DNA from 3 places in the Sporomusa termitida genome. Region 3 is predicted to be linked to each of the others. Evidence: riboswitches for the same ligand, from Rfam matches in the RefSeq annotation. Region 3 holds a riboswitch; each other region holds the start of a gene.
The links. Region 3 has a riboswitch for cobalamin ahead of SPTER_RS01845 (HD-GYP domain-containing protein). Riboswitches for the same ligand answer to the same signal wherever they lie in the genome.
Positions count from the first base shown of each region.

Region 1: another riboswitch for cobalamin. It lies ahead of SPTER_RS05100 (TonB-dependent receptor plug domain-containing protein); the one in region 3 lies ahead of SPTER_RS01845 (HD-GYP domain-containing protein).
Region 2: another riboswitch for cobalamin. It lies ahead of SPTER_RS05040 (TonB-dependent receptor plug domain-containing protein); the one in region 3 lies ahead of SPTER_RS01845 (HD-GYP domain-containing protein).

Region 1 covers NZ_CP036259.1:1,132,888-1,143,358, reverse strand. Annotated here, with positions in the region: gene cobN (cobaltochelatase subunit CobN) at 1-2,049, opposite strand, end outside; gene SPTER_RS05105 (hypothetical protein) at 2,139-2,462, opposite strand; gene SPTER_RS05100 (TonB-dependent receptor plug domain-containing protein) at 2,531-4,417, opposite strand; cobalamin riboswitch at 4,583-4,759, opposite strand; gene SPTER_RS05095 (MerR family transcriptional regulator) at 5,204-6,040, shown strand; gene SPTER_RS05090 (glycosyl hydrolase family 18 protein) at 6,143-7,177, opposite strand; gene SPTER_RS05085 (polysaccharide deacetylase family protein) at 7,198-9,060, opposite strand; gene SPTER_RS05080 (glycosyltransferase family 2 protein) at 9,057-10,471, opposite strand, start outside.
Region 2 covers NZ_CP036259.1:1,113,932-1,124,402, forward strand. Annotated here, with positions in the region: tRNA gene SPTER_RS05000 (tRNA-Asn) at 51-126, shown strand; tRNA gene SPTER_RS05005 (tRNA-Glu) at 130-204, shown strand; tRNA gene SPTER_RS05010 (tRNA-Val) at 314-389, shown strand; gene SPTER_RS05015 (PAS domain-containing sensor histidine kinase) at 558-2,162, shown strand; gene SPTER_RS24560 (hypothetical protein) at 2,234-2,383, shown strand; tRNA gene SPTER_RS05020 (tRNA-Arg) at 2,689-2,763, opposite strand; gene SPTER_RS05025 (zinc ribbon domain-containing protein) at 2,865-3,254, opposite strand; gene SPTER_RS05030 (MFS transporter) at 3,560-4,753, shown strand; gene SPTER_RS05035 (helix-turn-helix domain-containing protein) at 4,999-5,151, shown strand; cobalamin riboswitch at 6,503-6,687, shown strand; gene SPTER_RS05040 (TonB-dependent receptor plug domain-containing protein) at 6,943-8,910, shown strand; gene SPTER_RS05045 (outer membrane beta-barrel protein) at 9,120-9,782, opposite strand; gene SPTER_RS05050 (hypothetical protein) at 10,012-10,422, shown strand.
Region 3 covers NZ_CP036259.1:411,079-421,549, reverse strand. Annotated here, with positions in the region: gene SPTER_RS01860 (ABC transporter substrate-binding protein) at 589-1,548, opposite strand; gene SPTER_RS01855 (ABC transporter ATP-binding protein/permease) at 1,695-3,458, shown strand; gene cobO (cob(I)yrinic acid a,c-diamide adenosyltransferase) at 3,455-3,988, opposite strand; gene SPTER_RS01845 (HD-GYP domain-containing protein) at 4,092-4,589, opposite strand; cobalamin riboswitch at 5,065-5,245, opposite strand; gene SPTER_RS01840 (flavodoxin) at 5,323-5,766, opposite strand; gene SPTER_RS01835 (ABC transporter ATP-binding protein) at 6,029-6,706, opposite strand; gene SPTER_RS01830 (outer membrane protein assembly factor BamB family protein) at 6,770-8,188, opposite strand; gene SPTER_RS01825 (energy-coupling factor transporter transmembrane component T family protein) at 8,196-9,083, opposite strand; gene SPTER_RS01820 (ABC transporter ATP-binding protein) at 9,046-10,471, opposite strand, start outside.

The DNA.
Region 1 (10,471 bases), 720 kb from region 3:
AGCCTGGGGCGCGCACCCCAGAATATGAAGGCCGGTCCGGATTTGCATGTTCTTAATATCAGTCACATAGGCATGTACCCTGCCAATATATTCATCAAAACTTTCGCCGGCCTTTTCCGGCATATCCCCGGCCAGGTCAGCAGCCGCAACTTTCTCCCTGATCAGGGCTTTGACCGCTTCCACGTTATCAGGCTGTGTTGTTTTAAAGTGACAATATTCATCCATTATCTTTTCTAACTCTTCCAGTTCATCATAGGTCCCGGATTGACTCATAGGTGGCGTCAGGTAGCTGATCAGGCAGGCGGCGCTGCGCCGTTTGGCCTGAACTCCTTCGCCGACAATCGTAATCCAATACGGATAAATATTCGGCATATCGGCAATCGAAATATCAGGATAGCATTGTCTGGACAGCCCCGCCCCTTTTCCCGGCAGCCATTCCAACGACCCATGGGTACCGACGTGGACCAGCGCATCGGCCCCCCATATATCCCGCAGCCAGTGATAAAAGCCGATATAATGATGGGTGGGCGCACAATCGGGCGAATGGAGCAATTTAGACGAGTCTTCGCCAAACCCTCTGGGCGGCTGAACGGTAATAAAGACATTCCCTTTTAAGGTTCCCGGTATTAACAACTGCCCGTCATAGTTAAATACAGTACCGGGCGCTTCCCCCCAGTCCTGTTCCAGCTGGTCCTGCGTTGTTGGGGCCAGGGGTTTAAAAAACTTCAAATACTGAGCAGTGGTTAACTGACCTTCGGCTTCTCTGATCTGCTTTGCCGTAATAAAGCGGCGGTCATTGGTGGCATGGGCAATTAGCTCGTCCATAAAGCTTTTACTGTCGGCCGGAATGTGATCAATCACATACCCCTGATCTGCCATTGCGGCCAGTAAGAGGCGCACACTTTCCGGCGAATCCAGTCCGGCCGCACTGCCAATATTGGAGTTTAACGGCGGATAATTGTGAAATATAATGGCGACCTTTTTTTCCGCATTCGGTTTAGAGCGTAAACGGGCCCATTTTTCCGCCTTCCGTACCAGCAGCGAGATTCGCTCGGGCATGGGTACATAGGCAGCAAGTCCCCGGTCATTCTGTTCTTTAGCCGCAATGGGTACGGAATGAATAATGCCGTCAAATTCCGGCAAACTCACACTGACCGAAATGTCCATCGGCGTCATGCCGGCGGTGCTCCCCGCCCAGTCCTCATAAGCATTACTCAGGGTATAGGCCTGTAACAGCGGTACATTTAACCTTTGGATCGCCGCCAGCTCTAAGGCCTGGGTTGTTGTTAAAGAAAACTTTATACAGTTTATTAATACATCGATCACAACCCGGCCGTCTTCATAAAAATATTTCTCGAACGCCGCCTGGGCTCCCGGGGCATTAACCTCCGGATTAGGCTGGCCGTTGGTAAATACAAGGACGGCATTCATATTGCTTGTTTCTATTTCCTGAATTATTGCCTTTTGATAGGCTAAATCACCTAAAATCCACTCATCACGATAAAAAACCAGGCCAATGGTCGGACGCCCGGCCTGACAAAAGTCCTGTTTGTATTGCTTGAAATCTTGATAGACTGCTGGGGCCTGCGGATGATAGATGCCATTCCAGGGCAATAGGCAGGGTTCTTTAAACGTATAGGCGCCTCCGCAAAATTCACAGCTCATCCACAAAATACAGTTATAAAAATTGTCAATGCCGCCATAAGCAAAATACTGGCGCAGCAAAGCTTCCTGGCTCTGGGTAACACCATATTGCACGACATCATCACCGGCATCTTCCACCAAAAAAAGATGCCGGATTTGATCTTGCTGCATAAACGCTGAGGCATTTTGCAAAAACCGGCAGTCCAGCCCGGTTCCCATCCAGCGAAAGATGATTATATCGGCAGCCGCCAGCCGGCCTTGCCATTCTTCACCCCAGGGTGTCGAGTCCTGAATCATTTTACTGCTGCATAGGATCTCCGGCTGTTGTTTTGTTAGCATTTTGCCGGCCTGGTTCCATAAATAAAGTTGGCGATCAATGTTTGTTAAAAATAAAATTTTGCCCATTTTTCACACCTCCCCAATTTACCATATACCATTGCTACGTTTCTTTATGAACAGCAAAACCACCCGGTAAGGGTGGTTTTGGGTCATTGCTAATGATGCCCCTGACCGGTAGTCTGCGCAGTGATAATATTCCTGAATAGACTATGAGCCTCTGCCGGAGTTTTGCCGTTCTCTATTGCCTTCCGGGCATGCATCAGGGCCGAACGATATTTTTGGTGGGCCTCGTCTTGCGGGAGGTCTGCCAAATTTTTCAGGTCAGCATTCATTACTTTACGAAAAATCTCATGAATTTCCCCGGCGGATTTCCCGGCCGCTTTGGCAGATTGAGCATGCTTTTTTGCACTTTCATAACGTAATTTTGCATGGGGCTCACTGGGAATCTCATATTGAGGATGGTTTTTTTCCAAACTCATGCTTTTACCTCATTTCCAAATGTAGTTTTTTCCATTCTACGCTATATAGCGGTCATACAGTCAATAGCTTAGAATGTATACTCCATACCGACGCGGATATTCCGGCCCGGGGCGCTCCACCATTGTCCAGCCGGGGTTGAGCTCCAGTAATAACGGGCATTGGAGTGCTCTGCATAAAATTTATCAAAGATATTATTTATTTTTACAAAGGCTTTAACGGCTTTGCCGGCCTGGTAATTGACCCCGATATCCCAGACCCAGTAGGTGTTGGCCGGGAAAAAATCGTCCACGGCGTCAGCAGTTTGGGGACCGGGCCTGTCAATAATGCCTTTGCCGACGAGCGAAACGTCTAATTTGCCGGCACTGTAATCAGTGCCCACATTCCAGGCCCCTTTGGGTATATAGCCGTCCACATTGGCCGCCCTTTGTTGTGTCGCCTCCACATTGGTATGGGTATAGCCGACAAAAGCACTGACAGCGCTGGAAAATTGCTTGCGGAGCTGAATATCCCAGCCGTCGGCCTTCTCATCGCCAACATTAGTGTACCGGGGATAAACATAGCCGATCCGGTTTTTCGAATCCCGTTTAAAAATATGGGCCGACGCCACCAAGGTATCATCAAGCCGGTGGTTAATGCCGACTTCGGACGTATGGCCCGTTTCCGGCTTAATGTTCGGATTGCCGTAGCTGGTATTATATAAATGCGTTGGCGACGGCGGAATAAAATACTCACTGCGCCCCAGGTACATATTGGTTTTATCGCTGAATTTATAGCCCAGATTGATACTGGGGGTAGTATGACTGCCAAAGCCGGAGTTATTGTCATACCGCAAGCCGCCGGTCAGTTTCCACTGGCCGGTAATCTTCCATTCATCCTGCAGATACAGGGCCCGGTTCGTTAATTTTATCCCGTTAAAGGAAATTACCTTGTCTTCAGCAAACTCAAAACCGGTTGTCACCAGATGCGTGTCGGCCAAGTTTTTGGTAAACTGATCGGAAATCCTCATGGTCTTAACCTTGGTTGCATAAAAAGCGCCGCTGTCCAGTTGATACAAATCATCGTACATATTTATGCCGACTGCGAATTGATTGGTCGTGTTCTCGTCCAAACGGGTATTATAAATCACCCGGCCATTATAATTATCGGTTGTCCCCGTTTTAAACCGGCTGTCCCACAGGGACTGAAATTTGTAATCGGCCTTATAGGCATCATAGGTAAAGGTCAGATCCGACTTCTCGCCGAAATCTTTGGTGATTTTGACGCCTGTCATATCGGCATTCAAAGCGGCCGGAACCGTAAGGCCGCGGCCATCTTTAAAATCGCCAAGCAGGGCTTTCTTGGCAATTACCCGCCAGCCCCAGTCCCCCTGCCGCTCTTCATGCATAAACGAATAATTCTCGCCATTGTAGCTGCCGCCCTCCAGCTTTACTTTCGAGCTGTTGCCCTCAATTTTTTGGGTGATGATATTGATAACCCCGCCTTTGGCGTCAGATCCGTACAAGGTGGAAGCAGAACCCTTCAGCACCTCAATGCGGTCAATATTATCCAGGTTGGCAAACATCGAGGGCGAAAACTTGGCCCCGGCCGAATTAACCTTAACCCCGTCAATTAACACAACAACCTCGTCGGCGCCATTAATTTTCATGCCATTACTGCCATAATACCCGGCTAAACTGTAGTTGTTGACAATAACCCCAGGCACTTCCCGCAAAGCCTCCGACAGATTGGCATAATGATTTCTTTCAATCTCCTTACTCGTAATTACCGTAATATTGGCATTGGCATCAAACTCCTTTACCGGTGTCCGCGTCGCTGTAATGACTACCTCATCGAAAAAATAGGTTTTCATCTCTTCAGCCTGCACCGTGCCCTGCCCGAGGCAGCCGGCCGAGAGTGTTAGGGCCGAAACTATTGCCAGTCTCATCGCTTTTTTCCGGGACACATTTCTTGTCATCAACAAAACCCCTTACTCTTCTCATGTTATCTATGTAAAAAAACCTTTCTTCCGCGCTGAAGAAAGGTTTTAAGGTACTGTCGGCAGGTCTGGTTTTGCGCACGCAAAGACATGGCAAATAACACTTGTCAGTACCCTGAATTACCGTCCTATCACTCGTAGGCTGTTGGTAAATAAAAACAGGCAGTTCTCCTGGCTCCGGATCATTGCTCAGCCACGTCTTCCCAAGCTGACCTTCAGTGACATGTTGTGGCATCGCTCCCCGTTACAGTGGCGGGACCGCATCGGCGTTGCACCGATTTACCTATTAAGCCTTTCGGCACCTGTTTTCACACTATTAAATTAATCTGCGTAAAGCATATGTCAACTAATAAGGTAAACTATATACCGGTTATATAGTCAAGTCTTTTATAAACCTGACATTACCGCCTCAGTCACAACAGGCTAATTAGTGGCTTCTGTCAAGTCCGGGAGACGCCGGCAGCAGCCGCCTGTGCCTTAGGATAAAGATTTTCCATATTCCCCGGACATAACATTCACTGTTTATAATTCTGGCAGGATAAAAATAAGCTGCCCTGCGGAGACGCTGAGCTGGCTGAAGGTTAAATCAGCCGCTATATACCGGTCATACGGTTTCAAGCTCCCCGCCTGAAGCGCAACCGAATTATTCGGTTTATTCTTGACACACCCCGCTTTATCAATAATAATGATTACAACATTAAGCTGCACGCACTTACGGCATTGTTTAAGACCGGTACATTATTTGATATAGGAGAAATACGGAATATGGCAAATGACAAAGAGAATTACATTACCGCCGGCGAACTGGCGGCGCTCTATGGTATCCCCAAACAAACATTATTGTATTATGACAAAAATGAATTACTGATTCCGGCCTTTGTAAACCAGCACGGCTATCGCTATTATTCCGTTTCTCAATACCTTGTACTGGAAATTATTCTCAATATGCGCAAGCTAAATATTCCTATTCAGGCTATCAAAAATTATCTCCAGCACCGCAGCCTGGAGAATTTCGAGCAGCTGCTGCTGGATAAAGACAAAGAATGCGATAAGCTAATCGAAGAAACCACTAAAATTAAAAACAGTTTACAGTTGTCATTAAAAACAATAGCTAAAATCCGCCAAACCCTGTTTGATCAAATTCAATTAAATTATCAGCCGGAAAAAACTTTATTTGTCAGCGAATTGCTAACAGAAGGGGTGTCTGTGCGGGAACGGATCAGGATTTTATCCCGCCACAATCAAACCGCCGTCTCCAAAAAACACTTCAAGGAATTTACTACCGGCTGGATTATCGATAAAAATGAGTTTCTGGCCGGAAAGTTTAATAAAACCATCCAGTATTTCACACCGGTTGCCCATACTGCCGCCAAAAAGCACTGCTGCGTCCGGCCGGCAGGCTTATATCTGACAATGCGCTTCCGGGGAACCTATTATCAAGAGGCACCAACAGTATATAAAAAAATAATGGACTTCATTGCCCTTAACCGCCTGACAATTATGAGCAATATCTATCTTCTCCCCTTGAAAAATCATTGGCTTACCCAGGATACAAGCGCCTATATCAACCAAATCTCTTTTCAGGTTGCTTATCCGTCTTAAAGCAGCTGCCGTGAACTCAACTGGCGGCCTATTAGCCTGATTAATGACCAAAAGGCCTGCCGGCCCAAATCACCGGCAGGCCTTTGGCGCTGCCTGAGGTTTTTATTTAAGTTTATTAACAGCCACGTTACCGCCCAAACGCCACAGGCTGATATTATTTATCCCCTGCTCTTGCGCAACCGCAAGCCAATAATTTAATGTTTTGACATCAGCATACCATACCTGATAGGAAATGCCGTTATCCTGATAAGAATAAACCAGGCACTGGCTTTCGTCATCCCTTAATGGCTCCGCCTCATAAACCGCGGCCAGGGTTTTGGCCTCGATTTCCGTCAGAAACCGCTTTTCCCCGTTATCGCTCCACAGGCAGCCGCCTGTGGACAAGGCCAATGATTTTTCCCCAGGCAAAGTCTGCATGAGGGCCGCTGTCTTTTGAATAAACTCCTTATTGGCCTTTGGCCCGGGTCCGCTGTGCATGCCATAGAGGTTATAGGCCATAACCACATATTCGGGCCCCCGGGGAAAACGGGTGGCAGCGAAGGGCGTACCCGGTTCCAGCACCAGCCTTAGTTTCAGGTTATTGTTCAGGGCTTTGACATAAAGCTTTTCGGCAAAGGTTAAGAATAACTGTCCGGCTTCAGCCTCTTTCCATACGCGTTCGTAATCAATTTCAATACCATCAAAGCCGGCCTGTAAAGTCATGGCAATAATCTCATCAATATGCTTTTCCATAGCCGCCTCGTCGGCAAACACCCGGCGGAGAACCTCCGTATCTTTCATCACGACCGATCCGTCGGCCTTGTGCAGGTCATTGACAAAAGTAAGATAGGTTTCATAACCCCGCTGTTTCGCTTGCAGCTCACTTTTTTGGGCACTCAGCTCACGGGGCAGGAACAGAGTGTCGTCTTTAGCAAAATAGGCACCGAAATAAGAGAGCTGATCCAGCTTTTTACCGATCCTTGCCAGGTCTTTTGCGCCTGCCTCCAGATCCCAGTAGGCTAACCAGGCCGAGCGCTTGGCCGGCTCTTTCAACATTTGATTGCCGGCCGACTGGCCATTATAATTACAGCCGATCAGAATAACCAAGACAGCTGCCAGTATGGTTGCCTTACAGATTGTCCAGCCTGTGCTGTTCATTTACATAGCTCCCCCTTTGCCTACAAGTTTACAATAAACCAGTTTATCAGGCCTGCCCACAGCTGTCTGACGGTAAGCTTAACCGCCGCAAAGCCCTGCAGCCTGCTGTCAAACAAAATTTTTTCCCTGTCTGCCCCCGTATTTCCGGTAATCGTCAGCTGTTCAAATACGCCGTCGTATACGTCATCGGCCAGATTTCTCTGACTCCAGCCATAACCGCCCCAGGCGGCCTCAAGATAAACGGCGCCGGCCTTGGCGGCGGCTACCGGCAGCGCCTGCACAGCCTCTTTATCATCAATCTTAATACTAAGCCGGTCCCCTTTGAGGGCCAGCGCCAACAGCCGGTCACCCCGGTCATGAACACTGAGCAGCGGCCTATAGGCCGCTGCTCCGGCCGCTACGCCGGGGGCTTCCTCCAGTTTTTTAGCTTGTAGGCGTTCGGCATAAAGCTTTGCTTTGGCAGCCGAATCAGCGTACTTTAGCAAAGTCTCCAATGCCCGCAGCTCGGCCGCTTTTTTATCCTCCGGGACGGACAGAACCTCTTGGCCATCGTGTTTATCCAGGTCTAAGCTGAATAATTCTGTTTCGGTCCCGGTGTTTTTTTCCGTAACATAGAGAATATTATTCAGAAGGTATACCGATAAAAACCGGCTCAGGTTTTCATCGGCCCGGAGATAGAGCTTCTGCAGCCCCAGTTTATTGCCTCTGAGTCTTACGGAAAGCTTCAGGTCTTTAAAATCCTCACTGTTCTTTAAACGCATTAATCCGTTAGCTTGCGGCAAAGATGTCAAAATCATTGTTTCATCCTGAATCTCCAGCGCTCCCTGCCGCGTTTCCCAGGCTTTATGTTTGGCTGCATCGCCGGTGACAAAGGTCATTTCCTGATTAATGTCGTACTTGATACGCATCAGCAAATGATTGGTATGCCAGTACGCCTGGGGCTGCATCCGCGTTAAATCGTAAATACTGCTGTTTCTCTGATTAAAACTAAACCCTTCCCGGTTAAAGTTCATTGTAAACAGTTCTTTAATCCAGTATTCATTTACGGCGCTTACTTTGTCATTATTGCCGAAGCTGCCGGTATTGGCGTGCATTAATATATAGGTTCCCGGTACATAACCAAGGGACTTGCTGTAACTGTCGCGCAGGGCTTCATAATCATACGTAAGCCGGGCTTTCATCCGGTTGTAGCTCTCCCGGGGAATCCCATACTCGTCCCGGATATAATCCATTAAATAATGATTGTATTTACGCCCTAAATACGGCGCCACCGCGGCGTGCTGCAAGGGGTCCAGTTCTCCCAGATAATTATCATAGCGGTCAAATACATTAATAAAGGCAAGCCGGTAGCCATTTGTCCCCATTTCCCAGAAGGTTGTTCTTTCCAACTCGGTCAGTTCGGCCGGTCTTAAAAATTTAGTGTCTTTTTTGTCAAATTTCTCCGGGTAAGTCAGCATGGTTGCTTTAAAGTTAAGGTCTTCCAGAATCTTCTGGGCGAAAACAGCCGTGTCCCGCCGGCCGTCTTCAAACAGTAAAAACAATGACTTTGCCGGCAGGTCCTGCCCTGACTGATAGTAGTTCACAATATCCTGCTGGGTGACGGTTACATACCCCAAAGCTTGCAGGGCCTGTAAATGCTCACGCAAACGCCCCGCGCCGATCAGGCTCTGGCTGCCTGTTCTCTCCACGCCAAAATAAGCAAGGGCGATAAAGCCTTTATCCCCGGCCGTAGTCGGCGGTGGATAAGGCTTATAGGTTTTAAAGGTATATAAAGCGGCCAGACAACCGGCAAGCACGGCCAGGATAATCAGCAGCTGGAGCCCAACCCGGACCCTTTTTTTCCGGTCTTTGCGGGCGGTGAATTGTTCATTGTCTATCGTCATCGGCTTATACCCTTCTGCTTTCCATAGTTCTTTTTCGCCAGTTCCTCAATATCGGCCGGGGTCAGCCGCGTTCCCCAGGTAGTTTTCCAGAAAGTAACCCAGGCAATCGGCATCTGCCACAAGAGCACGGCCTCATAATACAGGCAAAACCATAACCCGTAAATCCAGGTTGAGCTTTTTCGCAGCAGCAGCTGGGCCATGCTCATAAGCCAGGCCATTAAACACAGGCCAAGCAGAAAGGTCAACGGCCACACCCGGTGGGCAACGGGAATATACAGCAGGTTGTAGATAACAATCAGTGGCGCCAGCAGCGGCACCAGCAGCCCCATATAAAAGGATAAGGCCATAAACGGTTCTTTTTTCCACATAAAGGTGGCGGCAATCAGCGACTCCCTGAGCCAGGACCGTTTCCAGCGCATCTGCTGTTTTAAAAAAACACGATACGTGTTGGGTACAATGGTGTTGCAAATGGCAGTATCCTGATACCCGGTACGGTTCTCTTTTAATATAAAATTAGTCATACTGCGGTCATCGCCAAAGGTGGCTTTTTCACCGCAAAACTGTTGGTTCAGCCAGGCATCCAGATATTTTACAACCAATTCTTTGCGGTAGCAGGAGAGCGGGCCGGACAGACAGGTCACGGCATCAAAATAGCTTTCCGCCGCTTTCATGATCCGGAAGGCGATATAGTACCGGACAGCCTGCATCTTGGTAAGGGCATTGGTATAGGTGTTGGCAACATCGGTACGGCCGGAAACCCCGCCCATTTTGGTATCCTTAAACGGCTGGACAATATTCCGGATGGCAAAGGGATCGAGAAAGCTGTCTGAGTCCACAAACACAACCAGTTCATGCTTAGCCATTAAGGTTCCTTTGGCTAACGCCTCCCGCTTGCCGGCGTTTTTTTCCTGGCGAACATAATGCAGCCTTGTTGCCATATCATAGCGGTGCTCTGTAGTTTTCAGTTCTTCGACGATTGCTTGGATCTTGGCGAACGAGCTGTCGGTCGAGCAATCATCAACAACAACAACCTCCAGTTTATTGATCGGATAATCCTGATTAATACAGCCGGCAATCGTTCGTTGTATCCATTGTTCTTCATTAAAGCAAGGAATTACAATCGTGACTCCCGGCGTAAAGTTTTTATCAAGGGGAACCGGGCGGTAAAAAGAACCGAACAGATATCTGGTAAGCAAAAAACTGGCGGCAATAATACTGTACGTATACAAAAGCTTATTGAATTTAAAGTAAATTACGCTTTCCGCCCGCATCAGCAGGATACAGGCCGTTATAAAGAACAGCAGCAGCGAGGCGATCGACAGCATATACCAGTTTTTCTTCCGGGTGGCATACTGGGCCAGCGATTCGGTAAATTCCACGCCACACAGGCAGGCTCCGCCTGCGGTTTGGC
Region 2 (10,471 bases), 700 kb from region 3:
CTACTTGCATTTTTAATTTACCTAGTATATAATTCATTATGTTGTAAGATTCCTCGATAGCTCAGTTGGTAGAGCAATCGGCTGTTAACCGATCGGTCGTAGGTTCGAGTCCTACTCGAGGAGCCAGCTGGCCCGTTGGTCAAGCGGTTAAGACACCGCCCTTTCACGGCGGTATCAAGGGTTCGATTCCCTTACGGGTCACCATAAGCAGCGAACCAGGTTCTCACGAGTCGACAGACGAAATGAGAACCTGTGTGAGTCGCTTAGTTCTGAGCGGTAGCGAAGAACCTCCTTTCCCAAAAATCCAAAACACGGGCGATTAGCTCAGCCGGGAGAGCGCCTGCCTTACAAGCAGGATGTCGGCAGTTCGATCCTGTCATCGCCCACCATGCAAAAGAAGCTTTCAGTCTAACTGAAAGCTTCTTTTGCATTTGTTTGTGAAAAATTTGGCAATCTTAGCATTCTTTGCAGGAAAAGTCTGAATTTTGGCGAATTGTGTCAGAAAAAGGTGGTGACCAATCTTGCTTTCCGGAAGTAAGAATAAAATGGTGTCAAAAATGGTTGGCACCATTCTGATAACAATCATTGGCGGCTTGATTGTTAATTATTTTCATTATCAATATCGGATTGTAATGGTTGGAGAGCGGGACCGTCTGGCTGTAGCGGCCAATTACCTTGATATGTATTTTGATACCAGGCTGGCAGGAATCAAGATGTTAGCTGCCGGCCCAGGTGTTAAGAGCCTTGAGCCTGAGCTGGCCCGAAGCGATTTATTGGCAGCAATGGATGTGCTCGGGGTGGCTAATGTTGCCGTATATGACCGGAATAGTCGCTTAGTTGCCGGCCTGGGGCAGACTTCAGGCGCCGGTGAATTACTGCCTGAGCAAGAGAATAATAAATATTTTCAGACTGTTCTGTCAGGAGAGGCTGTAGTTTCGGACCGAATGGTTTACGGAAGTCTGGAGCATGCTTATATTAGCATATTAGTTCCCGTCACCGATGGCAGTGACCATGTAACCGGCGTTCTAGCAGCACATGTACCTGTTCAGGAAATAAGTAAGTCGGTTGTGCAGGCACAGATGCCGGAGAACCAATATATAGTTGTTATCGATAGCAATGCTCAGGTGATCCACCACCCCCGGCTGGTGGACCTGTATCCTGAGAGCGCCTCATATAAACAACAGTTTACCCGTATGCTGAACAATACATCAGGTATAATGGAATTTAATTCGTTTTTGGATGGGCTGGACAAAGTATTCATATATACGAACTTGAGTAGTGCAAACTGGCGAATGATTATGGTTATGCCGCTTAATGCTCTGCATGCCCGAGTTCTGAGCAAATCGCGGGAAGACGCCGCTAGTTTCTTTTTTCTAGCTATTTGCTTGGGACTTTTATACGGGGTCTGGTGTCAGGCCAAGCGGCACGAGCGGGAGCAGGAACAACTGCGAATGGAGCGGCTGGTCTGCGTTAATCAGTTAGCTGCCGGTATTGCCCATGAAATCAGAAATCCACTTACGGCAATAAAAGGCTTTATTCAGCTGATGGCCCGGCGCAATGACCGGCCGCCGCGGGCAGAGCACCTGGATATTATCGTTGATGAAATTGGCCGGATAGATAGTTTGATTAGTGAGTTTCAAATGCTGGCGCGGCCACCGAAAGAACCGTTATTCGAAAAAGTGAATATTTGCAAGCTGCTGCAGGATGTTACCCTGCTGATGGAGGGGCAGCTGCATAGTAAAAATGCTGCTGTCACGGTAATACTGCCCGTCTTAGGCTGTACTACCGTCGGCGACATCTGCCAGCTTAAACAGGTATTTATTAATTTGTTAAAAAATGCTGTAGAAGCAGTGCCTTATGAGGGGCAGGTTATTGTGGCTATTAGCCGGCAGCAGGGGATGGTGGCGATAACAATAGAAGATAACGGCAATGGCATCCCCCGTGAAATTGTTGAAAAGCTGGGAACTCCTTTCTTTACGACCAAGGAATGCGGCACCGGGCTGGGTTTATCAGTATGTTACAGCATTGTGCAGAATCATGGCGGCAGAATTATCGTTGACAGCCAGGTGGGAAAAGGCACTGTTTTTACTGTACTATTGCCAGTGACAGGGGATGAGAGTGTGCTGCTGACTGTAGATGAGCAATGCCGTTTTGGTGTATAAGATGTCACCGTCTTTGCATAAACCTCGCACTTTTTTATACTTGATATAGAAATATGGTCTAAAAGGCATACGTGGTCAGAAAATCTTATGGAGATATTCACCTAACAATAATCGCTGAGATTCCAGAGATTAGTCAGGAAAAAGATGGCCGGGACATTATTATACAAATGCTGGCCGATGTATCAGATGAACTCTTACATGATTTTCAGCCGCTCAAATAAAATAACAAGGCCACGTTGATAAACGCAGCCTCTAAATATACCTGATACGAGAGTAATATACTCGTCACGCTGGAGAAAGATACGTAAGGTCCTTAGTTCTGCCCAATACCTGTGCATTTGTAATGTTTCGCCTTGGTTGTCCTTGCGTCCGTGCCTAAGTACCAGTTCCTGTATAATCAGCGTATTTCTGCTATTTTTACACAATCAAGAGCGTGCAAGAATCAGACTTGTGCTCTACCATAAGAAAAGACCAGACAAATCATAAGATTCATCCAGTCTTCAACCCTTGAATTCTCTGGCTCGTATGGTGCGCCCGGCAGGAATCGAACCTGCGCTCCCGGTTCCGGAGACCGGTGCTCTATCCCCTGAGCTACGGGCGCATTATGTTGTCTTAGCCACGAATAAGATTATAACACACCCAATCAATCATGTCCAATAAAATCAACATTTTTTTTAAGGTTTTCCCCCGACCGGGAAAACCTTATTTTACGTCGGTTGGTGTCTGGCAATAAGGACACAGGCGCCATTCACGGTTAAGCTCCTTGCCACATGCAGTACAGGCAGGTTTCAGAGAAAAACTGCAATAGGGACACGCCTTAAAATCTTCTTTCACCAGGCCCCCGCACATGGGACATTTAATGGTTTCTTCCACCGGCACGGCCTCAATATCGATAATATCATCGTGGCGGCGCGGTTGCACAGGCTGTTTTCGCCCCAGCAGCAGATATAATGGCAAAAACACAACCAGCGCCGCCAGTGTTCCCACCGACCACAATAACGCTGTTCCGGTCTCATGGCCCCGCCCTTTGGCATCATTATATACCCAATACGCGGCCAGCGCAGCAATCAATAGTCCAAAAGTCGTCATCATCAGCAATCGCCTCCCCTGCAGCATAATTATACCATGCCTTATCCCAACAGGCAAAAGACATCCGTACCTGCAGCTAACCGACCTCAATGCCGCCGTCCTGCCCTGACCGGCAACGCTTTGTTCATCAGTATTATAGCCTGTCCTGTATTAAAATGGCAACTATTTTTTAAATCCCGCCAAAAACAATCACAATTGCGCCAGATACCCGCATACGGCTGAAAATAAACTCCTATCCGGCTTGATATTTCTCCCTTATAAGCCTATTATTAGTAAATAACGTTTTTTAATACAAAGGAGAAGTATATATGCAGCAAGACCAGCAGAAAGAACGACTTTTGACAAAACCATTGCTTCTTTTAACATTTGGGCATTTAATTACCGATTTCGGTCAGGGCGCATTACCTGTACTGCTGCCATTTCTAAAAACAGCCTTTACCCTAAGCTATACGCAGGTCGGCATCATTGTTCTTGTCCAGAATCTAACCTCTTCCGTAATTCAGCCAATATTTGGCTACCTTACCGATCGCGTTTCCCTACCGTGGTTAATCCCTGCCAGTGTGCTGCTCGCAGGCATCGGCTTAGCGATCATCGGCCTCATGCCTTCGTATTATACCTTACTGATAGCTGTAATTATTGGTGGTTTGGGAATTGCCTGTTTTCACCCGCAAGCCTCAAAATCTACCCACCTTATCAGCAGCGCAGCCACCAAGGGCCGCAGCATGGGTCTATTTTCCGTAGGCGGCAATCTAGGGCTGGCACTTGGTTCAATCGCGATGTCAGTAGCGCTTAATGCGCCGGGCGTATTAACAAACACCTTATATTTTATCATCCCGGGGCTAATTATGTCATTCTTGCTGTATAGCAACCTGCAGTATCTTTCACCGCAACAACCAATCGTCCAGCCAGCCGCTGCTTCTCATCCGGCGGCAGTAACCAGACAGCCGCTAAACTACAGCCTGCTCGCCATCCTCTTGGGATTTATATTTATAAGATCCAGCATTCATACCGGCCTGACTACCTATATACCAATGTACTATATCGACTTTTTATCAGGCAGCCCGGTATATGCCAGCTATCTTTTAGCCGTTTTCCTTTTCGCCGGGGTTATCGGCACCTATGCCGGCGCCGCTTTGAGCGACCGCTTTGGCCGGAAAACAGTCATTATGGGTTCTATACTCACCACCTTGCCATTAATCAGTTTATTTCAATACACCAGCGGTTTTGCAACCCTGCTCATACTTGCCTTAACCGGCTTAGCCCTCATATCCTCTTTTGCCACAACCGTAGTTCTCGCCCAGGAAATGATGCCCGGCTATGTCGGCATGGCTTCAGGCCTGACGATTGGCTTCAGCATCGGCCTGGGCGGCATCGGGGCTACTATTTTAGGCTATATCGCCGATCATTTTGGTGTTCCCAGCGTATTTACCGTTTTAGCCGCATTACCGCTTATCGGCGTGGCACTGGCTTCATTTTTGCCTGGCAAGCTGTTTAAACGGTAAATACGCTTGTTTAAAAGCGCAGTACTCTCACAAGTATAGACTGTCCCTAGTAAAGACAAGAAGCTGTCCGGTACATAGTAAACCAAGAGCCCCTGAGAATGTTTTTCATAATTACGTTTTAGCGGATTTTGCGCTAAAAAATCAATGACAGCAATTCTCTAAGCTACAATTATTTTGGGTGATTATAATGTTATATAAAAGGATAAGAGAGCTGCGCGAAGACAGAGATTTTAAAACAAAAGGAAATGGCCTTGATTTTAAATTGCAGTCAAAGAGTGTATAGTAATTATGAGCGGGGCGACTTAGATATTCCAACTGAAATACTAATAAAGCTGGCCAATTTTTATAATGTTAGTATAGACTATATTCTTAATCGAACAGACGTAAAAACCCCTTGAAAACAATATTTTATTGGCAAAGGGCTGTTAAGAACGTTTAACAAGCCTCGCTCTCCGGGAACGGAGGGCGCCGGTTCGATTCCTGCCGGGCGCACCAAAAGAGCGTAAGGCTTTCCAGCGACTTTGCTGGAAGGCCTTTTTAGACGCTTATTGATGAATGACAATTGGGACAATTGGGGACGTTCCTTTTTTGTCAAGAGTTTGTTATGGTAAGAATTTGCGCATAAAGGAACAGCGATACAGTAAGGTATGGAAGCCCCAATCCCTCCTTTACGCGACTTGTTTTTTCGTTTTTTCGAAAACAGGGCTGGTGGATAAACTGGAAGAATACGCGCGTAGTAGTTATAGCGCATCTATTTGGCGAACTTGAGCTGAAACAAGATTTGCGCCAGAGCTGAAAGGGCGCGATGCCATGGTAAAAATAAAAGAGGCGGACTTCGATTCGCCAGATTAAGAGAGTGACCGGCATCTCCCGGGGTGTTGTGGCAAAAAAAAGTTGACAAAAAAGGAACGTCCCGTGCGCCAAGAAGCACACGGAGTATAGCGGGTGGGAATCCCGCCTGGGAAGGCCTAGCCAGTCACCCAGTATCCAGCCTTGGGACTGAAGCGGTAACGCCAGGTCTAAGCGTAGGCAGGAAAGGTAGTAGGGCGAAAGCGCAAGCTGAAGATGTAGAATCCCGAAATCCCTAATGGGAAAGGTCGATGCATGGGACGAGCAGAAGACAATACCGAGTTTAGCGATAAAGGCGAGCTAAGCCCGGCGCCCCGGGATCGAAGGTCTTGGCATGCTACACACTGTTACTCCGTGTGAACTTGGGAGACCCTGCCGCTCTCCGATAGGAGTATGGCCGACAAGTTGAAGACAAGGAAGCCAAATGAGTGGCAGGGAGTCGGATTACGTAGTAGTACCAAGGAAGCAGGGTAATGCCTGCGGAGGGAAGGACGTAACATAGTAGAGCCCTTGGAAAGAGAAACAATGGCTGCACTAGAGGCAGAGAAACCATTGGAAACAAAACTGACATGGATAGCTGAGTTGGCCAAACAATAGCTATGGCTAAGCGTAAGTAAATGCTGCTATGAAGAGCCGGATGCCTTAATAGGGCAAGTCCGGTTCTGTGAGGGGGGCCGTCGCGAGATAGGCCTCTACTCGACCGATTGTCAAATCTCAGAACAATAACAGCCTTGGAAAAAAGACTTGACTGTATGACCGGTATATAGTTTACTCTTATAAACCAGAAGTACGTGGTACATGTTGAAGGATAGATTCCAAAAGACAACTATACTTGTCAATATTTACCTCAAATGATAGGATGAGGTGTGTAATGAGTTAAGTGGTTTACCTTACTATGAATTACATATTGCTAAGTCAGGTGCCCTTTTCAGGGCTTAATAGGGAAGTCCGGTGCAATACCGGCGCGGTCCCGCCACTGTAATGGTGAGCAAACCCGAAGATATGCCACTGGGACAAGAGTCTTGGGAAGGTTCGGGAGAGCTATGATCCAGAGCCAGGAGCACTGCCTGTCTGAAGATCGCCGTTTTGCCTACGAGTGATGGGTGGAGATTACATTTGCGTTTGCTTGCTTTGGAATGTTCCTACGTGAGTCTGCGCAGCTTGTCCATTTACTCCTGGTCCTAGACCAGGAGTTTTTATTTTGGATCAATGCTGTAGAATCCCTCCCCCGGCTGCCATGGACGGGACCCATTTTTTACGTCTCTTTTCTTCTGGCATCAAATGGCCTCAATTTACTCAATTATAGTCACTATATTTTTATCTTGAAAGGAAGAATGCTGATGAAAAAGAAAACAGTTCTGAAAAATCGTATGTTGATGACGGCCATCGTTGCCGGTTTATGCTGTGGGGGCGGCACAGCCGTTTTAGCTGCTGATACAGTGGAGGATTTTACACTTGATTCGATAGTAGTAACGGCTACCCGTTATGAGAAAGCAGCTGTTGATGTTCCTGCATCTACTACCATTTTGACGAATCAAGATTTAAAAAATACTGGTGCTGAGAATATACACATAGCTTTGCAAAAAGTCGCCGGCCTTGCTTATACTACATATGGCCCTAATGGGAATCCCTATTCCACTATGTCAAATTCAATTACTATCCGCGGAGTAAGTAATGGCACCTTGGTATTAATAAATGGAATCCCGATTAATATGTCTGGCAAATATTATTTGGATTCTATTCCGGTAGAGAATGTGGAACGTGTGGAAATAGTAAAAGGTGGCGGCGCTGTTTTATATGGCAGCGAAGCCATGGGCGGCGTTGTAAATATTATTATGAAAAAGCAATTTGAAAATACCGTGTCGGCAGGTATTGGTAATTTTGGACAGCGAAATTATAATGCAACATTTAATTTAGGTAAATTAAATGTTGGCTATAGTAAAGACAAATGGGGCAAACTGGATAAGATTCAAACCAATAAAGACGCTGCCGGGGATAGGAACAGCACTTTTAAGGGTTCTGATAAAAACAGTGTATTTTTAGAATATAATTTTGCTGATAATTTAGCGTTTTTATATAATTACATGGATAATGAAAACGGCTATCAAACATGGTTTGGCGACAATTGGAAAAACAGCAATGCTGCTCAGGCCGGCGATTTGCAAAATGATAAAACCTATACAAACAAGTACCATATAGCGCAGCTTAAATATAGTGAGGAAAATTGGCAGGCCAGTTTGTATTATAACCAAAATGAGCCTATTACAAGAGGGTTTACCAATTATTCCAGTAAAGGAGTCTTGAACCCATCGCTTGATGCGACTGATCAAAAGGACAGGACTTACGGGATTGATGCCCAGAAACATTGGCAGATAAATGATAGGACCAATACTATTTTTGGCTTTAATTATAAAAATGAATATTTTAAGCAATCTAATGCGACTACCTATATGCAGCAGGAAAGAAAAGTTTTTGGTGTGTATGGACAATGGGAACAAAAGCTGAATGATGTAAATTCGTTTATTTTAAGTGCCCGTGAAACCTGGACTGCTGGTGCTGACAAGGATGCAGATTATAGTAATTTTAGCGCATCTGGACAATTTATTCATAAATTAGGTGAAAAGGATAGGGTATATGCCAGTATTGGCCAGTCGTTCATTTTACCTACCTTTAACCAAATGTACGGCAGCACATATAATCTTTTGCCGGCACCGGAATTAAAGCCACAAACCGGCGTCAATTATGAAATTGGCTGGAAAAAAGCTGATGACGGTCATAGCTGGAAGGCTGCGGTATATCATATTGATATTAAAGATAATATTAGTGCAACATGGGAGCCGTCAACAGGTATATCAAAATATAAGAATGAAACTTTTAAAAACACCGGTGTTGAGTTAACCTGTGATATAACCGGGGAAAACGGGTGGTCGTATAGCTGGGGAATTAATTATGGAAATCCTAAAGTAAAAGCCGTAGGCCATAACCTTGTTGCCAAAGAGTATTGGGACAGAAAATATGGACGCTTGCAGTTGACTGGCGGAGTAAGTTATCAAAAAGATAAATGGAGTACAAGCTTAAACGGGACCTATTTAACAGAACGTGTCGGCACGCCCTCGGCTGCGCCTTCTATGAAAATTAAGCCATATTTCTTGACTAGCCTAAGCTCCACTTACAGAATGGATAAAGATAACGAAGTTTCCCTATCTGTAGATAATCTGTTGGATAGAAATGATATTTTAAGCCATACAGGAACTAATTATTATGCAACCCCTTGTAACTACTTATTAAGTTATAAACATAGGTATTAATCTAAAGCAATAAAAAAAGACCGCGCACGTTCGATTCCGGCCGGGTGAACCATAAGAAATTCAAGCCTTCCGGCAATTTGGCTGGAAGGCTTTTTGATGAACGGTATGACAATTGGGGACGTCAGACTGTTTTCGCCCAGTCTGACGTCCCTAATTGTCTGCCTAAAAAAGGAGAGATTTCCCCTCCTTTATCAACTGGCATATTAAACTCAGAATTTATAGGTAACGCTAACGCCCAAGCCTTTGCTTTTGGCATCGAATTCATCACCGGAGTTTTTAAACTCAAGGTTGTCGAATTTTTTATAACGATAGAACAAATTCAGGTCCGTGTTTTCCGCGAGACCATACCCAAGACCTAACTCGTAAGAATAATTGTCATCGCCTAAAGCAATGGTTCCCCAGCCGTTAAGCTTGTCCGACAGTTTGGTAACTCCCGTAACGCCAATTTGCGCAACGGTCGTAGAATCAATGTCGGCGGACCCTAATCCCGATATGGTTAAATCGCCGTTCAGCCGTTGTATACCTACAAAGGCGTAAGCATTGGGATCTAATTTATATAGCAGATTGAGTTCATGCACTTTGCTGTCCACTTTGCCGGTATAACCGTACAAATAGGTGCTACTGGAATCTAAGTTTTGGTATTTATACTGCAGGGCAAATTTGTCACTGAGACCTGTTGTGACACCAAAATCTAAGTTGGTTTTTTTGTCCCAGTCAATTGAATCACCGCTAGCGGATGTTTTTATCTCAGAGCGAATTATGCCGATTTCGGCCGACGAAGTGCCTCTTTCAAAATCGGTATAAGGGGATGCGGACGCGACAACACATGACAGTATCATTGACATCGCGGCGACTAATAATATTTTTTTCACGGTAAACAGCTCCTTTGTAAGTTTTAGCCAGTTGATATTCAATTATATACTTACGGGGGTTCGTGAACAAGGAATAATAAATAAAATTCAAATAATTCTGAGCAATGATAAGTAAATAAAAAGTATTACTTTCCCTGGCTAAGGGCGATTTTAAAGCTACGGGACCTTAATTCCTGCTTGTCTTACCCGCCCGCCGCGGTCTATAATAGCTTTAAGGGAAGGTGTCAGTATGGAAGAATTGTTAAAACAGATTATTGCCCGCCTTGACAGGATGGAAGAAGGTCAACAACAAACAAACAAACGCCTTGACAGGATGGATTCGCGCTTTGACCGAGTGGATTCGCGCCTTGACAAGATGGATTCACGCTTTGACCGAATAGAATCCGACATGGCAAGCGAACGCCAGCAAATTGAAATTAGTCAAATTATTCACGCTCTCAAGCATAATTCAGAGGAAGTTAACGCTCAGCTTCACAATTTAGGCCATAATTTCAGTGTATTGACCGGCGAAGTTTCAAACATTAAGGAAAAGTTTACAAATTTTGAAGAACAAACACACCGCCTGGCAGACGATGTTTCCTTTTTGGTTCGTAAAGCTGCCGAACATGACACCGATATTCGCCGCTTAAAGAAAGTCTAATACCGTCGTTACCACCGGCTATTGTGCCGGTTATTTTTTTGCCTTGAGA
Region 3 (10,471 bases):
GTTTTGCTTGTGCTGCAAGTAGCACACCGCACATCTGGCATTTGTATGATGCATTTCTTTACATTGTTCAGTTTTCAGGGAACGACGCGCATGGATGCGCTAGGATCACAGACGTATCAGGACGATACGCTTTGTCTGTGACCGACGCGCATGGATGCGCTAGTGTCACGGGCGTATCATGGACGATACGCTTTGCCCGGGACCGACGCGCATGGATGCGCTAGTGTCACGGGCGTATCATGGACGATACGCTTTGCCCGGGACCGACGCGCATGGATGCACTAGTGTCACGGGCGTATCAGGACGATACGCTTTGTCTGTGACCGACGCGCACGGATGCGCTAGTGTCACGGGACGTACCGGAATGATACATTAACCTGGTATCATTTGGTACATTGTCGCTTTGTGACGACTTTTACATATTAACATATTGATTTTAGCATTGTCAATATGTTTTTAAAGTATTTATTACTATTTACAACATTTACTACCTGTTATCGACAAGCGACTTTTATATAATAGCCAGCAATAATAATATTGTCAACCATCTGCCCAAACTTTTTCATCTGCTGCACTTATACTGTTCAGTCAGAAGTATTGCGGATAGGCGGCCTTAGCCATCCTGGAAACCCCGTAAACTATGTATTGCGATGTAGAATATACATAGCGGTCAGGAATCTGAACAAGCTTCTTGTTGGCGATAGCTTTTATCTGCCGTAATGCCAGATCATTCTCTAAATCAGTGGCAAACTGCTTAAAATCTGTTTTACCGGTGTAATCCCAGTCCGGGGTCAGAAGAATGTCCGGGTTTATTTTAATAATCTGTTCTTTGGCTAGCAGACCGTCTTTGTTAAGCCCTACACTGGCCGCACCATCGATGACACCGGCATACCGGCACAGATCCTCAAACATACTGCCTTTCCCCCCCATACCGCCCATTAAGGAATAGTTAACAACAACCTGCCGCTTATCAGGCGGCACCTGCTCGATTATCCTGCCGGTCGCCAGAAGCTCGGCCTCCATATCGGCTATAATTCTGGCTCCTGCCGCTTCCTCACCGACAACATGGGCAAGTTCACTGATTACCTGCTTAACTTCGGCAATATTATTCGGTGTTTTATATACATATACAGCAATGCCAACATCTCTTATGCTTTGAATAAGCTCAATAGCCTGCCAATCGGCCGTGATAACCAAATCAGGCGACATGGCCACCACACTTTCGGCATTAGCGCGTATCTTGCCTGGAACCTGCTTAGCAGTTTCGGAAATATTGGAAATACTGCTGTCATCCGCTAAATATGTCAGGGCTGCAATCCGCTCAGCTGGCACAAGTCCTGTCAGCATTTCATCTGTACCAATGGTTAAAGACACTAGCCGCTGCGGTTTATGGGCCAGTTTGGCAACATACCCGTGACTATCTGTCACGCTGTAGCCCCCAAGCGGCGGTGGGGTCTGCTCCCTGGGACTGTTGCCACAGCCGGTAGTAAGCAAAAAAATATAACTTAGAATTGCTATCAATAGGCCGGTAGCTGCCCGACGCTTCATCTCGCACCTCCTAAAATTTAGCTGCATCATAATATAGTATTGCAATTCTTCCTGCATTTGCTTACATATCTATACCCACAGGGGCATATAAATGCCATACCTGCTTTTTGCGAGGTCATTTGTCCTGCCCTGGGAGGAGGAAAACTATGATCAACTCTGCCGCCAAAACCAATGGCAATTTAATAAGAGTATTGTTGTCCTATTGGTGGTCATCAGCAAGCTTACAGGCTTGGGCTCTAACCTGTGCACTTATTATTTGTACCGGGCTGATCGTTTTATTAACTATGCAGCTTAACAGCTGGCAGGTAGGCTTTTATACAAACTTGCAACAACTCAGTTATCCCGGCTTTACAACCTCTTTAACACAATTTATTATTCTGTCGCTGGTATTGGTTGCAGCTTCAGGCAGCCAGACGCATTTTAAAATGATGCTGCAGATACGCTGGCGTCAGTGGATAACAGATAAATATATTAGCTTGTGGCTGCATAACCAAACCTATTTTCGTATGAGTGTACACCCTGATCCTGTTGACAACCCGGATCAGCGAATTGGCGAAGATATTAATTTGTTTGTCACTCACTCCTTAGAACTGGCAACAGGCTTTTTGCGTCAGATTATATCGCTCACAGTATTCGCCGCTGTATTGTGGCATTTGTCCGGTGAGATCACCGTTTCCCTGGCCGGCACTGAATTTATTCTTCCCGGTTATCTGGTTTTAGCAGCCTTAATTTATTCTGCGTGCGGGACATGGATCACCGTGCAGGCAGGCCACCCGCTGATGAGGCAAAGTAATGTTCAGCAAAGCAATGAGGCTGATTTCCGCTATTGCCTAATCCGTCTGCAGGAATATGGTGAATGTGTTGCCCTCTATAAAGGGGATCAGCAGGAAAAAGTTAATTTAATGCAGCACCTGGCCCGGATTGTTGCTACTTATCTGTCTATAATTAAAACGACCAGAACAATTACCTGGATATCATCAATTTATTCCCAGTTATCCATCGTTTTTGCCTTCCTGATTGCCTCGCCCCGGTATTTCAATGGCGAATTACTGCTTGGCCAATTATTTGAGATATCAGGCGCATACTGGTATGTGCACTCTGCCCTTTCGTACCTGATCGACAGCTTTGGTAAAATAGCGCAGTGGCAGGCAGTCACGGACCGCTTAAGAGAATTCTACACCCAGCTGGCTGCCAGTCATAGGGAAACCAAACCACGACCGGCAGTCTTTACATCAAACAAGTATAAAACTGTTGCGATGAAAAACCTTACAGTATTATCGCCCGCAGGTCAGATTTTAATAAACAATTTGACACTGGAGCTAAAACCGGGAGAAAGCATTCTTATTACCGGCCCTTCCGGCTGTGGGAAAACCACATTACTAAAGACATTGTCAGGCATATGGCCGTTTTTTGCTGGGAAAATCACTTTACCGCCAGCAGAAAAAATGCTGTTTCTGCCCCAAAAACCCTACTTACCTATTGGTTCACTCCGCAAAGCTATTTTATACCCGCACAGCCTGACAAATGTACCTAACCTGACACTCAAGGAACTGCTGACAATTTGTGGTTTATGCTCACTGCAGCAACACCTGGACCGGGAAGCAGACTGGTCAAGACTACTTTCCATGGGTGAGCTTCAGCGGCTTTCCATTGCCCGGGCCATACTGCATCAGCCTGAATGGCTGTTTCTCGATGAAACAACCTCCTGTATTGATACCAGAATGGAGCAGGCTATGTATCGGACTCTCAAAGAAAAACTACCGCAAACAGCTTTCATCAGTATCGGCCACCGGGGCACCCTGAAAGCCTATCACCGGTGGATATTACATTTAGAAGAAACCGGCTTATGGCATTGTTCTGACCAACTATCAGCAGCAGGTACCGGGACGTGGTTCGCTAACTACAGCTAAAATTCTATCCCCTTTTGGGCAAGTATTCCCTTTTTATAAGGATGCTTAATTTCTTTCATTTCTGTAACTAAATCAGCCTTATCAATAATTTCCGGCAGAGCATCCCGGCCGGTGAGCACAAGGTGCAGCGGCTGGGGTTTTGCTGCCAGCAGTGCTAATACTTCCGCTATCGGAACCAGGCCGTATTTAATAGCATAGTTAATTTCATCCAGAATAATCATATCCCACTTGCCGGCGAACATTTCTTCCCTGGCGTCAAGGAGTGCGTCTGCAGCCGCATCTTTATGATCGGCCAACGCATCGTCTTTAGCATGCCGTACAAACCCCTCACCTAACTGACGAATGACAAAATCTTCCCCCATCCTCGCCGCAGCCTGTAATTCGCCGTATTTCCAATTGCCTTTAATAAATTGTAAGACAAGTACTTTAAAACCCTGCCCCCAGGCCCGCATTCCCAGCCCTAACGCCGCTGTTGTTTTTCCTTTACCATTGCCGGTGTTTACAATAATTAATCCGTGGCGCTCTTTCATACTCTCCGCCCCTTCGTGTATGTCATTTCCTTATCATAGCTTTCACTTATATTTCCCGCCAGCAACCTATTCTCCTGCTGCTCTGGCTTACGGTAACAATGCTTCAGCTAAGATACTCATCCCTTGTTGCTTCTATTCTTTCCATATAACTGTTAAATTGCTGACACAACCAAGGATCAAACCGGGTACCGGCACAGCGTTTTATTGCCTGCAAAGCCTGCTGAGTATTTAAATTCCGGCTAGTTTCCTGCCGTCTGTTTGTCATTTCGTCAAAGGCATCACAAACAGCAAGCATTCGGCTTAAAAAGGGAAGTTCGGCTTCTTTAAGACCGTCCGGTGATCCACAGCCATCATAGCGGTCACGGTGATAGCGAATAACCCGGCTGATTTCCGCTAACCCCATGGCATTCAGGATTGCTTCACCATAGAGAGGATGGAATTTAACCATCGTTTCTTCATGCTCTGATAATGGTTCAGCTTTGTTCAGGATTGTACTGGATAAGCATAGCTTCCCGATATCATGCACCATGCCGCAGGTCAGGGATTTTTGCATTTCCCGCTCAGAAAAATCCATACAGGCTGCCCATTCAAACATTTGCATGGCAACACTCTGGCAATGACTAAGGGTACTGGGATCATGTTTTCCAAGAAGCGACAGTAAGCTAGCGACTTTTTGCATTTTATTTGCACCGTCCCTATGTTATATTTTATTAGTATAACCCGCTCACCCTGATGCGATCAAACCCCACGGCAGTAAACACAGCAGGCCCGTATCCGGAAGGTCAAGCTTGCCATCCGGAAAACAAAACTCCTGAGCCTGGCTCAGGAGTTTTGTCCTGGGACACTACACCGGTAACAAACATTTTACCGTACAGTTCAGACAAGACTCACGGCATATGTATAGAGCAACCGGCCACTCAATCAAATCAGTCTTAAGTAAATAGTCGGACGATTCATCTTTGAGCGTAATAAAGAAACCCTCCCTTGAAAAATGCGGGAGGGTCGAACTGAAAAAAAGCAATTTGTCTTACTAAGTGATTCTCATAGTAATCCCCTGCCCATCGCACGTGGGTAAAACGGTGACTGTCAGACAGGCAGTTCTCCTGGCTCTGGATCATCGCTCGCCCAAACCTTCCCAAGACTTAGTCTCAGTGGTATATCTTGGGTCTACTCCCCATTACAGTGGCGGGACCGCGCCGGTTTTACACCGTTCTTCCCTATTAAGCCCTTGCGGGCACCTGTCTCAAATATTAAATTGTTATATGTATCTGCTCTAACTTTAAATTAAATGTAGCATGTAGCCAAAAATCTGTCAATAACTATCTGTCAGATTATTATTTTACTGCCGCCTGGGCTAATTTTGCCCCCAGCTCTTTGCACTGGCCAAGCCCCTGTTCATCAGGACTTTCCTGAACAATCAAGCCGTCTGCGACCAACTGCGCCCCAAGACCCTTCATTCTTTCTTCCCAATCCCGCATCCACTGTCCGTCGCCCCAGCCGTAGGAACCAAATAAAGCCAGCGGCTTGCCGGTTAACTCAGCGGCCTGTAAGGTTGTTACAAATGGCTCCATTTCAGTCTCTTCCAGCACCTCATCCCCCATGGACGGGCAGCCTAAAGCAACGGCATCGGCTTCAATAACACTATTTTTATTCGCATTATTGACAGCAATTAATTCAACACTAACCCCGGCATTGCTTTTAGCACCGTCCGCTACGGCCACAGCCATTTGCTCAGTATTCCCTGTACCACTCCAATAAATAACAGCTAGCTTTTTCATGCTTAATCCCTCCATAATTGAAATAGATTCTCATCACTTGTCAAAAAAATATCAGCCAAAGCTTTTAGTTTAGCTGCTGCTCACCTCCACATATAAATCTTATTAGTGAAAATGATAATCTTTATCATTAATATAACGCTAAACTACCTTTTAGTCAATATCTCCCAGTGCTTAATTTATTATTTATTTTAAATTGTAAACAATCCCGTAAATCCAGCCACGCCCGGCGTTTTTCCCCGGAAATGGCTGGATTTACGGGGCTTCACACGCTCTCCTCCCCTAAAATACGCCCATTGCACACATGAATAACACGGCCTGTGCGCCGGGCAATCTCAGCGGCATTGGTGACGATGACAACGGTGTGGCCCTGCTGATTAAGACGGCTAAAAACATCAATAATTTCATTACCTGCTTTAGTATCCAGATTGCCGGTCGGTTCATCAGCCAGAATAATGGACGGATTATTAACAAGTGCCTGAGCAATGGCCACGCGCTGTCGTTGACCGCCGGTCATTTCATGTGGGCGCTGCCGCATATTTTTACCCAGTCCTACCGTCAGCAGCGCCTGTTCGGCCCGCTCGTAGCGTTCTTGTTTATCAACGCCGGCGTAGATCAATGGCAGCGTAGTGTTCTGTAAAGCCGACATGCGCGGCAACAGGTTAAAGTGCTGATACACAAAACCAATTTTCTGGTTCCGGGTGGCAGCTAATGCAACATCGTTCAGGGCTGTGATTTCCTGGCCGTCCAGGGTATAGGAGCCAATGGTCGGCCGGTCCCGGCAGCCTAAGATATTCATAAGTGTTGATTTACCCGAACCCTCAGGTCCCATAATCGCGGTAAATTCCCCGGTTGGGATGGTCAGGTTAACCCCGGCCAGGGCAAATACCTCACTGCCACCAATGTTATATGCTTTCCTTACATCTACCAAGGCGATCGTCATATCAAGCCCTCCCTTATTTAGCCTTATTAGCGCCCTGTCGTACCAGCTCCGGGCCAGGTGCAACTAATTTCTTTGCAACAATAACAAACGATATGCACCTATGACCTGACCATCATCTAACTGCAATGGGGCTTCCACCCCCGCAGCATAACGTCCGTCCGGACTGATGGCCGACCCTACGCAAGGGCCGGTAGTAGCAGCATAATCAAGCAGCCGGGCGTCAGGCAGGGATAAAAGATACAAACCATGCACCCCGACATCCCGGGACCGGACATTACGGCCGATAGCAATGGCCATTGTCTGTTCTGTGCCACTGATTTGCTCGACCATGCCGCCCAGTTTATAACGACTGACAAGCTTGCCTGACAGATCGAAAACAAATACACTGTTAGAGCCTGGATGTTCTACCGGTGTCGGCAGCTGCCAGTTAGCCCGGTTGTAGGTATTGCCTGTTGTAAACGCAGCATGCTCTTCGGTAAGATGCACATAATTACCGACAGCATTTATATACACCCCGCCTACTTTCTGCGGCTGGCTGATGGTTCGGAACCACAATTCATGGCCTTGGCCGTCATACAAAAAACACCGGCCATCGCTGGCCACACCGGCAACATGCCTGCCGCTGGGCGCAAACTCCGGGCTGCTGCGCATGGTTGTGTTCTGATAGGGCGGAGCCGGGGGAATCTCTGTACTCCACAGAATTTGCCGCAATGCCCCGTCCAGGCAGTACATGCTGTCTGTATAGCGGTTAGTTGAGCCCTCGTCCCAATTTGCCGTACCAAAGGCTGCCCTGCTGCCGCCGGCATCGACGCTTACCCAGCTGACCCAGGCGTCCAGATTGTGGTCAACCGGAAAAATTGCCTGCCGCACCCCTGCGGCATTAAATTTATAAATGCGGCCCCGGTACTCATTTCGCCCGTCGGCATAACGGATATAACGCTGCCCGACTGCGTACACCATCCCGTTCGCATCACTCCTGACAGCGATAATACCAGGATAGGTTTTATCCTGAATATTGACCCCCAGTTCGCCGACACTGGACTGCCGCCAGATTTCCCGGCCATCCTCCCGGTTTATGCACAGCAGGTATCCCTGTTGACTGGTTTCGCCAATATACAAATACCGGTTGTCCGGCGAGAATTCCAAGGCCGATAACTTACCTAATCCCATATTTTTGCGCCACAGTACCTGTCCCTTGAGATTGAGCAGCATCAGTTCACCGTTCTCAGTGCCAATGGCCAAATTCCGGCTATCTGGTGAAAACTTGATAAACCCTTTCGTGAAACCCATCCTCTGAAAATTATGTACTTCTACTTTTCCCAGCGAAATGTCGGCCACTTGTACAAAAGCACCGGTTTGTGTCCCGGTCTGCCTGGATGATAACGCCGGCCCGGAAGCAGCATTATCAAAAATATGGCTTGCCAAAAGGTATAAGGTTACCAGGAACAGTAAAATAAAGCCCGCGGTTTGCAGCTTTTTCATGTATATTTCACATCCATACTTTCATTACATCATACAGGTCACGCCAGGCCGGAATAAAAAACAGGCCGTTAAACTGCAACACATCCAGAATTTTTAGTCCCAGCAGAAGGATAATTGCGGTAAAAACCCCCAGACATAACCTCTGTTCACTTGCCGGCCACTGCTTTATTTCCGTAACCCGCGCTTCCCGTCCGAAACCACGGCTTTCAACCGAGGCCGCCAGGGTTGCTGCCCGCCGCAGCGTCCTCGCCAGAATCGGAAAGAGGGTCTGAAAGGCAGTTTGAATCAGCCGGCGGGGCACTAATGCCTTTAACGGCTCAAACCCCCGCAGCCGCTGGGCAGTCAGGACAACGGCAGTTTCCTGAAAAATAACCGGCAGAAAACGCAGGCCGCTGATCAGCATAAAGGCCAGCTCATACGGCATTCTCCAGGAGACAAAACTCTTAAGCAACTGCCGGGGATCTGACGTCCAGCTCAACAGCAACCCCAACGACAGCATACTCGCCGAGCGCAATGCCTGGACGGCGCCATACTCCAGTCCCTCGCGGTAGACAAACACGCCGCCGGTCAAAGTCCCGAGCACCGGCAGGGACGGCGGTATAAGGCACGCCACAATGGTTCTTGGCTCGCGGGAATAAAACAACGCCTGACTGACCATTGATCCCCATAAACCCAGCAGGACAAAAATAATCAGGATCCGCCACCGCGGCACGCTTGACCGGGCCAGGATGTGCAGGGCCAATGTCAGGCAAAACAACAAATATAAGGTACGGGGACTGTCAATCAGGATCACGGCTACTGCAAACCCGGCTAACAACACTACTTTAGTCCGGACATCAAGTTTATGCACCAGGGTATCACCCGGCGTTGCTTCCCAGACATCCCTGACGGACATACCGCACCACCTCCTCTACCCCCATGGCCACACCGCCATACAGTTGCCGCGCCACCAGCAAAGCAGCCGGCGGCTTCAAACCCGCCCGGCGCAGCATAGCATCCTGATTGAAGACTACGGCCGGCGGCCCGTCCGCAGTCAGGCGCCCCTGGCACAGAACAATAACCCGGTCGGCATGACCGGCGGCAACCTCGGTGTCATGAGTACAAAACACCACTGTTCCTCCCTGAACCACATACTCTTTCAGCAAAACAATAATATCTTCAATATGACCGATATCCTGTCCTGTTGTCGGCTCATCGAGCAGTAATACCGCCGGCCGGCAAGACAATACGGCTGCCAGGGCCAACCGCAGGCGCTGGCCGCGGCTAAGAGCCAGCGGGAATTCTTCTTCGCGGCCGTTTAACCCCATTTTCAATATAAGTTCCCGGCAATAAGGCGTAAGACCATTTCCTGCCTGCTGCTGCCTGGGAGCAAAGGCCACCTCTTCGGCTACCGTACTGTTAAACAGCATCAGGTCAGGATTTTGCAGTACCATCCCCACCTGGCGGCGTACGGCGGCCAGGGGCTGGCCTAACACCCGCACGGTCCCCTGCCGTGGTGTCAGCAGGCCCCCTATCTGTTGTAGCAAGGTTGATTTCCCGGCCCCATTGTTGCCCATAAGAGCAACAAACTGCCCCCGGGGAATAAACAGGTCAATATGATCCAGGACCGGTTGCGGGCTTTGCTCATACCAAAAAGACAAATTCTGAATCTCCATAGCAGGCTCCGAACCGCTGCCGGTTGCTGCCGGTATACACGCCGTTCCTGCCACTGCCGGCACATGATACCGCCGCCGGATAGCGGCTACAGCCTCCTCCACCCCGGCCGACGAGGATACCAGCCCCAGCCGCCGGCATATATCCACCGGCTGCGGTACCCTGAGACCATGGCCGGCAAACAGCTCCGGACAGCCAAACGCCGCCGCTCTCGTACCCTCCCACAGTAGTTTTCCCGCATCCATAACAACAACCCGGTTACACAGTGGCATAACCTCATGCAGGCGGTGTTCCACCAGAATAATAGTAATACCAAGTTCCCGGTTGATTTTCTCCAGTACGGCCAGCAATTCAGTAGCTCCCCGGGGATCAAGCTGGCTGATAGGTTCATCCAGGGCCAGAATAGCTGGCCTGGCAGCCAATACCGAGGCTACAGCCAGCCGCTGTTTTTGCCCGCCTGATAAGGCATGCACACTGGCTTCCCGTTTATTGAGCAGCCCCACCAGCGCCAGGGCCTCATCAACCCGGTGGTTAATATCAGCAGCAGCCATGCCCATATTCTCCAAAACAAAAGCAGTTTCATCATACACCGTGGTCGAAAAAATCTGATCCTCCGGGCTTTGAAACACC